Regions from separate parts of the Paenibacillus sp. NPDC058174 genome, predicted to be linked through region 3. Evidence: riboswitches for the same ligand, from Rfam matches in the RefSeq annotation. Region 3 holds a riboswitch; each other region holds the start of a gene.
The links. Region 3 has a riboswitch for cobalamin ahead of ACFVVF_RS13335 (S-layer homology domain-containing protein). Riboswitches for the same ligand answer to the same signal wherever they lie in the genome.
Positions count from the first base shown of each region.

Region 1 (3,284 bases), on a different contig from region 3:
GCTCGCGAAGGACGTTGTATCCAGCCGTCTCGACAGCGGTATCTCCTTTACTGAATTCTCCTACCAAATTCTCCAGTCGCTCGATTACCTGCACCTGTACCAGCATGAGGATGTGCAGCTGCAAATTGGCGGTTCCGATCAATGGGGCAACATTACGAGCGGTCTGGATCTGATCCGGAAAAAAGAAGGCTCCGAGGCAAAAGCGTTTGGCCTCACCATTCCTTTGATGCTTAAAGCGGACGGCACGAAATTCGGCAAAACGGCCGGCGGCGCTGTATGGCTTGATCCGAACAAAACGACGCCATTCGAATTCTACCAGTTCTGGGCGAATACGGACGACCGCGACGTTATCAAATATTTGAAGTTCTTCACGTTCCTCGATAAAGCGGAAATCGATTCGCTGGCTGAAAAGGTTCAAACCGAGCCGCATAAACGCGAGGCTCAAAAAGCGCTGGCTGAGGAAATGACGAGATTCGTGCACAGCGAAGAACTGCTGGAGCAAGCAAAGCGGATTACGGCGGCGTTGTTCAGCGGAGATATCCGTTCCCTTACAGCTGATGAAATCGAGCAGGGCTTCAAGGAAATGCCAACGTTCGAGGCAGGCACCGAGTCGAAAAATATTATCGATTGGCTGGTTGATCTCGGTATCGAGCCGTCCAAACGTCAAGCGCGTGAGGATATTACAAAAGGCGCGATCTCGATGAATGGTGAACGTGTCAGCGATGTGGAGCTGACTGTGACGGCAGAGCATGCGATCGGCGGACGGTTCATTATTATCCGCAAAGGCAAGAAAAACTACAGCTTGGTGAAGCTGGGTTAAGCTTAGCAGTGGCCATTCTAACGGTATAAGGCAAAGCTGAAAGCTTCCTTCAGAGCATGATTTATATGCTCTGGAGGAAGCTTTTTTACGAATAACCACATGACAAATCTTTATTTTTTCGTTATGATGAGCAAGATAATTTAATAGGATAAGAATGAACAGGTGCCTATTTTTTCGTCTGATACGAAGAATGGGTTAAATGGGAAGCGGGTGAAAATCCCGCGCGGTCCCGCCGCTGTATAAGAAGAGTCCTTGCAGGAAGCCACTGGGAAACCGGGAAGGCAGCAAGGGCGATGACGCTTGAGCCAGAATACCTGCCTGTTCGTTTACACCATTAATTCTACGAGCGATAGGAGGGTGTTTATTCATGCATGCTTTTCTGAGATGTCCGCTTGATTAAACCCCTTGACCGTATGCGTCGAGGGGTTTGTTGTATTTCATCAATTTAATAGAAAGGGTGTTAATGAAGTAATGATTAAGAAACGAATATTATCCTGGCTGCTAATTGTTGCCGTCTTCATGTCCTTATTTTCTACTAACTTATCTGTATCCTTTGCCAATGAGGGAGGCACGCCTGAAGGATACGTTACGATTTCCGTAGAGAAATTCACACTAGGTCAAGGCTATTTCCTAGAACCTGTAAAGGTTCCATACTATGATGGAGATAATGGTGCTGCAATAATTACCAGATTATTGGGCGAAGGAAATTATAAAAACACAGGCTCTATTGATGAAGCATTTTATTTGGCAAAAATAAAAAATCCGGATTCGAATCCGCTGAATATTCCGCAAGGCGTACAGGATTTATTACCAAAGTACGGGCAGACTCTAGGAGATCGAATTAACGAAGAGTGGCTTGGTGAATTCGATTATACAGCTATGTCCGGCTGGATGTATGCCGTCAATAATCAATTCCCTCCTTATGGTTTCTCTAATTATTGGCCGGAAAACGGAGATGTGATTCGGACTCAATTTACTGTCATCGGCTTTGGTGAGGACCTCGGCAGTGAATGGGGAGATATTCAGCTGCCTAATAAAGATGAGTTGACCGCTAAGGTTGCCGAAATCAACAGCTCAGAAGAGAAAGCAAGTTTGCTTTCTAATGCCAATGTAAGCTCGGCCTATCAGGCTGCGTACCAAATTTTAGAGGATTATGACAGCACGCAAGCAGAGGTCGACAGCGCTCTTACAGAACTTAAAGATGCTGTTGATGTCTTTGGGGACAAGGAAGTGCCAGTCATTACAGTGGCAGGTGTAACGGACAACCAGATCGTTACGGCGCAGTCTTTAACTTTTAACGTATCTGTAAGTGACAACGTGTCACAAGCTATCCAGCCGGAAGTGAAAGTGAATGGCCATACGGTTACGGCCGAAAACGGACAATATCAAGTTTTATTACATATCGGATTTAATACGATCTCTATTAAAGCGATTGATGCAGCTGGCAATCAGTCAGAGAAAAGCTTCAATATTAAATATGAAGCGAATCCGGCAAATGATGTAGAAAAACAGCTTTACGATAGCCTTGGCTATATTTTGCAAACCGTCCCTAATCCGACATTCGGAACTGGCGGAGGCGAGTGGTCAGTTTTAACTCTAGCCCGCGGAGGGTACGGAGTTCCAAACGGCTATTATGACACCTATTTTAATAATGTACAAACTAAAGTAGCCAGCCTGATGACTCAAAATCAAGGTAAGTTGGACAGCTCAAAAGGTACAGAGCATTCCCGTGTTATTCTGGGGCTTACATCTGTTGGTAAAGATATCCATAATGTAGCTGGCTATGATCTTAGTTATGCGTTAAGTGATTACAATTATGTAACTAAACAGGGCTTAAACGGACCGGTCTTCGCGCTAATAGCGTTGGACAGTCATCAATACGAAATGCCCCTTAATGAAGTAGAAGCTGTTCAATCAACAAGAGATAAATTTATTCAATATATACTAGATAGAGAGATTAAGAAGGGTACAGCGGATGCCGGGGGATGGACTTTCTTTGGAAGTAATCCTGATGATATGACCCCGATGGCTCTTCAAGCTCTCGCTCCTTACTATGGGGTTAAACCAGAAGTTACGGCTGCCGTAGACCGGGCGATTGTGAAGCTGTCTGCTGTTCAAGCCAGCGCAGGCGGTTATATACTTTCCGGAGGTTCGAGTGTAAATGCGGAAAGCATTGCACAAGTAATCGTTGCTTTGACTGCGCTTGGCATTGATCCGCAAACGGATTCCAGATTTATCAAAAATGGAAAAACGACAATTGACGCATTAATGACTTTTGCTGTTCCAGGGGGCGGATTTAAGCATCTAGTTACACAGGCGCTTCCAAACAATATGGCGACCGACCAAGCTACCTATGCATTAGTTGCTTACGATCGTTACAAAAAAGGCAAGACATCGCTTTATGACATGTCGGATGTTCAAGTAGGACAGCCGACGCCAACACCGACGCCAACACCGACGCCAA
Region 1 is NZ_JBHVUY010000007.1:100,621-103,904, reverse strand. Features, by position in the region: gene tyrS (tyrosine--tRNA ligase) at 1-820, shown strand, start outside; cobalamin riboswitch at 964-1,156, shown strand; gene ACFVVF_RS24760 (DUF4430 domain-containing protein) at 1,292-3,284, shown strand, end outside.
Region 1: another riboswitch for cobalamin. It lies ahead of ACFVVF_RS24760 (DUF4430 domain-containing protein); the one in region 3 lies ahead of ACFVVF_RS13335 (S-layer homology domain-containing protein).

Region 2 (3,284 bases), 350 kb from region 3:
AAATTTGCTGAAACAAACAAATGGGAAGGAAACATATATTATAATTTATATAACACTATATTATTTATAATCGGCAGGCTTAGAGTAGGATCTTTGGAAGAACCATTTAACAACGTGAATTTATTAGAAGGCGTCGGAAGTAAAGATTATTATATTAGTAGATTTAAGAAAATTAATGAAAGACTTGATGCCCTTGAGGAGGAGGAAGACGAAGAAATAGTATATGAAAAAGTAACGGAAATATTTAAAAATCTTTAATACAAGACTCATGTAGATAAGTGGAGGGTTTATTTTTTTGATTAACCCTCCTAAATCCAAAGTACAATAAAATAACTTTGTCTTTTTTTGTTCGAGAAAATAAAGACTAGACTGAAAAATAAAGTATAGGCTGAAAACACCGTTGCGACTAAACGATTGTGAGAAATATATGGTGAAAAGTTATAAACTATTTATAGAACCAGGTGTTTTTTAGGGTTATCACGCACCGCACCGAGTCTAATAAAATCATAAAAGTTGTTTCAGAGTTTTTTATCAATCGACACTTATATAAACAGAAAGTGCCCATAAATGATTATGGAAACTTTTTTTCGAACATTAGAAGCCTTATACATGATTTGAATCAACCAATAATAGTTATAGTTTAAATTTCTACTCAGATATAAATTATTGGTGTCATGCTATCTTCATTCAAATATGCTATCGTACCTATACAATCAATTCACGTTGTAAGATGCAGATATAATTAATATTGTATAAATTACATATTTGAGAACAGCTGTCTAATTGCAAGCGTACTTGTCGTTCTGACTTAAAGGGGAAGTTCGGTGCAATACCGACGCGGTCACGCCACTGTAACGGAAGAGCAGGCAACTCAATTTAGCCACTGATCTAGATTGATCGGGAAGGTTGCTGCCATGTGATGATTCCAGAGCCAGGAGACCTGCCTGTTCTGAAAACACTGTTTTACCTAGGGGAGATAGGAAGGTGTTAGATGAACCGTCATAATTCACTCATTATTATGAAGGCGTCTTCCCCTATGCATTTTTCAAAGGGAGGACGCTTTTATTTTTTTGTAAGTAGATATAACCAGCTAGAAAATGTTTCATTATTTCATTTAAGCAAGTTGTTTTGACGCGATACGAGTTAATATTTTTTTGTCTCATGTAAAAAATGAGCAGACAATGACTAAGTTCATTGTGAACTTGAATGCCGAAGCTTTGAGGAATGCCCTCAGTTCTTTATAGCTTGGTCGTCACGTTAGAATGTATACTTCATGCAGCCAGACAGTTGCTCAAACGAGCCAACTTAGTCATACTTACTAAAGTAAGGGGGTATTCCAATGACCTTGCAGCAATTGAAATATATTCTGACCATCGTAAGCTGCGGCTCCATAAGCGAAGCGGCAAAAAGACTGTTTATTTCGCAGCCGAGCTTGTCCAACGCGGTAAAAGAACTCGAGGCGGAAGCCGGTATCGAAATTTTTCTTCGATCGTCCAAGGGGATCGTACTATCAAGTGACGGAGCGGAGTTTCTATCCTATGCCAGGCAAGTCGTGGAGCAAGCCGAGCTTCTCGAGCAGCGGTACATGAATCGCAAGCCCTCGAAGAAGCTGTTCTCTATCTCCACACAGCATTACGCCTTCTCTGTGCAGGCTTTCGTCGGACTGCTGAAGGAGCTTAATGTGGACGAGTACGAGTGCACGCTGCGCGAGACGCGTACCTACGAGATTATCGAAGACGTACGGAATATGAAGAGTGAGCTCGGAATCATCTATATGAGCGAATTCAACCGAAAGGTGATTCAGAAAATATTAAAGGACAACGAGCTATGGTTTCATCCGCTGTTCCAAGCGGAAGCGCATGTATTCATCAGTGAGGAGCATCCGCTTGCCTCTAAGTCGCTGTTGGACATCGAGGATTTAATTGATTACCCTTTCTTGGCCTTCGAGCAAGGCGACTACAACTCCTTCTACTTCTCGGAGGAAATTCTAAGCACTAGAACGCATAAGAAGAAAATACTAGTCAGTGACCGCGCCACGCTATTCAACCTGCTGATCGGGCTTAATGGCTATACGATTAGCTCGGGCGTATTGAATAAGGATCTTAACGGAGAGCAAATCAAATCCGTAAGGCTTCGTACGGACGAGAGCATACAGGTAGGTTACATTGTGAATCAGAAGGCGAGCTTGAGCCAGCTGGCCGCCGCCTACGTTATGAAGCTCAAAACGGTCATTACGGATTTCGGTTATCCGATCATAAAACAAGAGGATGAGCTCGTTTGAGCTCATCCTCTTGTGCGTTATTACAATGTTGCGCGTACTTCTTTAGCTGCTTGGACGAGATTCTTCAAGCTTGCCCACGTTTCTGTAACCCCGCGAGTTTTAAGTCCGCAGTCCGGGTTAACCCATAGCTTCGAAACCTCGATTTTGTCCAGCATGCGGTCAAGTCCTTGTTTAAGCTCTTCGACGCTTGGAATACGAGGCGAGTGAATGTCGTATACGCCTGGACCAACTTCAGTACGGAAGCCGCATTCGTTAATCGCATCGATGATAGCCAGATCCGAGCGCGACGCTTCGAACGTAATGACATCGGCGTCCATCGCATCGATATCGCGAATGATGTCGCTGAACTGGCTGTAGCACATATGGGTATGAATTTGCGTTTCCGCATTAACACCGCTGTGAACGAGTCTGAAGGCAGGAATCGCCCAGCTCAAGTATTCGCTCTGCCAGTCGGAATGACGCAATGGAAGCTTCTCTCTCAATGCGGCTTCGTCGATCTGGATAATCTCAATACCGTTCGCTTCAAGGTCGAGTACTTCGTCACGAATCGCAAGACCGATCTGAAGAGCGCTTTCCTTCAGGCTAATATCTTCGCGAGGGAACGACCAGTTGAGGATCGTTACCGGGCCTGTCAGCATGCCTTTGACCAGCTTGCTGGTACGGCTCTTCGCGAATGCCGAGTATTCTACAGTCATTGGCTTGCTGCGGCTAATGTCGCCCCATACGACTGGAGGTTTTACGCAGCGTGTTCCGTAAGATTGTACCCAAGCTTTCTCTGTAAAGATAAAGCCATCCAAGCATTCACCAAAGTATTCGACCATGTCATTACGCTCGTATTCACCGTGAACAATGACGTCAAGTCCGATTTCTTCCTGCTGTGCGATGCACTCCGCGATCTGGTCAAAGTTGAATTGCTTGTACTGCTCCTCGGTGATGCTGCCTTTCTTGAAGGCTGCACGGTTTGCACGGACTTCAGCCGTTTGCGGGAACGAGCCGATCGTCG
Region 2 is NZ_JBHVUY010000002.1:45,428-48,711, forward strand. Features, by position in the region: gene ACFVVF_RS11915 (hypothetical protein) at 1-258, shown strand, start outside; cobalamin riboswitch at 757-962, shown strand; gene ACFVVF_RS11920 (LysR family transcriptional regulator) at 1,340-2,281, shown strand; gene metE (5-methyltetrahydropteroyltriglutamate--homocysteine S-methyltransferase) at 2,302-3,284, opposite strand, start outside.
Region 2: another riboswitch for cobalamin. It lies ahead of ACFVVF_RS11920 (LysR family transcriptional regulator); the one in region 3 lies ahead of ACFVVF_RS13335 (S-layer homology domain-containing protein).

Region 3 (3,284 bases):
AATGACCCGTATCCCGATTGCGAATACGGATTTTTTCACCGCCGCTTCCATCCGTCGTCTCTTCCAGGTACCAGTGAGAGGATGGATCGGCCGCACCTAGAGGACCATATTTAATGGAGCCGTCCTTCGCATCCTCGTACAAATATTGTCCATCCCGGTACTGATTCCCGATTCGTACCGGCTGAAGCTCCGACACGGGCTCCAGCTTCCACTGCGGACTTTCAAACGTAATGTTAATATCACTGCTGACCTCTGCAAAACCGAGCTGATCCTCGACGTGCAGCACAAGGTTCGATGCCGAAGGCGCCGAGGCGCTCTTAATGACGATGTATCCAGGACGGCTTGATTCGTGGAACGACCATTGGTCCGTCGCTGCGCTTTCCGTTATTTCACGGCTGGTGACAGCGTCCCTGCGCTTGGATACCTCCGCCATCGTCAGATAGTGGCCGGTCGCCCGGTTTTTCAGCCGTTTGTTGCCGTTATAGTCCTCTACCTGCCAATGTGAGCTCTCATTCGCTATGTTGGTGAAACCATAACGTACAAGACCATTTGAATCCTCGTACAAATAGTTGCTTTGCCATCTGTTTTTCAAACGGACATAGCTGACCCCGGTCGGCAGACTTGCAGCAAGCGCCGTATCATCAGCTTCTGCCGTCAATTGCTGACCTTCCGCTTCCGGCGCTTCCGCCGCCGCCCCGTAAATAGGCATGCTTGTCAGTAAAAGCAGCATTGCAAGCATGCAGGATAACCACCTTGCAGTAGACCTCCGCATCAATCGGATCCTCCTCAATGGAATGGAATAAATGCCTTTCCTTTCCATCATAATTTGCAACCGCTTACAACACGAGGTGCGCTTCTAAACGGACTAGGTGTTTTTTTACGTATTAGCGGAATGATAGACATTATCCAGAGATTCATAGACAAAGATTGCACTAAAGAGTATGATCAAATCGATAATTACATATTGCACAGAAAATGGTGCTTTCGATCCAAACAAATACGATCGGACGCTTAAAAGGGAAGCCGGTGCAAATCCGGCGCGGTCCCGCCACTGTTATTGACGAGCAACTCTTGATAGGTGCCACTGATATCTAAGATTATCGGGAAGGCCAAGGGAAGCGATGACTCATGAGCCAGGAGACCTGCCTTTTTCTGATGTTTCTATTTTTCTTCGGGAGGTGAGAAAAGAGAAACGCAGCTCGCGGAGGACGCATGCCTTGCGCCTGCAGCTGCTGTTCTTTGTTCGTAAACCGCCCCTGCTTTGGAGGCGGATTTTTTTGTTTTCTATTCTATTAATAGGAAAGGATGCGACAATACTAGTGAAATCTTATCTTTTGCGAAAGTGGACAGCTTTGGCATTATCCCTGCTCGTCTTTCTATCCATGTTCAGCATCGCCCCTTTTACAGGGCATAAAGCTTATGCGGCCTCCGGCGGCAATCCGAATCTGGGGCCGTTCACTATCTACGAATACTTGCCCGCGCCTGGACAATTCTCCAACACCTACTTAATGAGCGATCCAAATGCGGAATGGAACAATAATTTGAGCAAAATTATGCCGCTCGGCGCATTTGGCGGCTATGTGATTTTCAAAATGGACGAGCCAATCGTCGACAGCCCTCTCCATCCTTATGGCGTTGACTTTAACGTATACGGAAATGCTTTTACCGGCTTCATGGAACCGGGCGCCATTGCCGTTGCCCAAGATGACGGTACAGGAAAGCCCGGAACATGGTATCATATCGCCGGCTCCGAGCACTATGAGGATGCTACGATATGGGACTACAAGGCCAACTATACAAACCCGGACCCCGACTTTGCCATAACCAACGGCATCAACATTCCTTGGACGGATAATCAAGGAAATACCGGCGAGATCAAGACCAACAACTACAATAGAAGGCCCTATTATCCGATTCCCGATAATTATCCGTTAAAGCCTGCCGATTTCACCAACACAGGCTACAGTTACTCTGGCGTTAATATCAACGTTAGAGATAATGCTTTTGGTTATGCCGACAGCCATTCCATGGGGAATGGGCCGTATGATGTACTCGGAAACCCTTACGCAGCGTCCGCCCCAAATGGCGACCCCATCGATATCGCATGGGCTGTCGACGAAGATGGTAAGCCCGCCAATCTGGAATCCGTCGATTTCATCAAAGTTTATACAGCCGTTCAAATCGACGGCGGAGCATTCGGAGAGGTCAGCACGGAAGTCAGCGGACTCATTCCAGCTAAACCAGTCAGCAGTGAAACAGGAGTCACAGACGATTTAAATACATTGTCGCTCTCCAGCACCACGCCTGGCGCTTTGCCGCAGATCTGGCATTTGACGCCAGGACAGTATGTTTATGACGACATTGTCGTGAATGCGGACAGCATCAAGATTACAGCTAACGGCGATGCTGCAAATATTTACGTAAATAATACCCGAGGCACCGCTAATGCTCCAGTTAACAAAGTGCTTACGTTGAGCGATTCAGAGCCCCGGCTCGTCCGGGTCATTGCCCAAGACGGCGATAAACAGCCTGTTATTTATTATCTAAGCCTGCGCAAGGGCAAAGTAGCAAAGCCAAGCAGCGGATCTGTAGATGTTGCTGTTGAAAGCGCCGCGAGGCAGATTTTGAATAAAGGTGTCACCTCGGACTGGGAAGCAGCAGGACTTGCAAGAGCCGGCTATACAGTACCCGAGAAATACTACAATAAACTGATCGAGCGTATCAGCCAAGCGAATGGCAATTTTGCCAACGTTACCGATTATGAGCGGCTGTCTCTCGCCATTACAGCCCTCGGCTACGATGCAACGAACTTTGCAGCTCATAATCTGATCGAGAAAATCTATAATTTTAACAATATCACGGCTCAAGGCGTAAACGGTCCAATCTATGGTCTCATTGCGCTTGATTCCGGCGGCTATACGATTCCCAATGATGCAAAATGGAACCGCAACAGCTTAATCGATAAAATAATCGAGTACAAAAATCCAGATGGCGGATACGGGTATGCTGGAACAACCAGCACACCGGATATGACCGCGATGGCGCTTATCGCACTGGCTCCATACATGGATCAAGAACCGGCCAAGACAGCCGGGGAACTGGCTGTTCAATGGCTTTCCGCGCAGCAGCAGCCGCATGGGGGCTATGATGACAGCAGCGAAAGCGTTGCCCAAGCCATCATTGCGCTTACAGCAGCTGGCTTCGATCCGACGGACACCGACTATACGAAAGACGGGGAAAGTCTGGTTAGCCGGCTCCTCTCGTTCCGCAAAGCAGACGGCGGC
Region 3 is NZ_JBHVUY010000002.1:397,350-400,633, reverse strand. Features, by position in the region: gene ACFVVF_RS13340 (S-layer homology domain-containing protein) at 1-739, opposite strand, end outside; cobalamin riboswitch at 960-1,164, shown strand; gene ACFVVF_RS13335 (S-layer homology domain-containing protein) at 1,335-3,284, shown strand, end outside.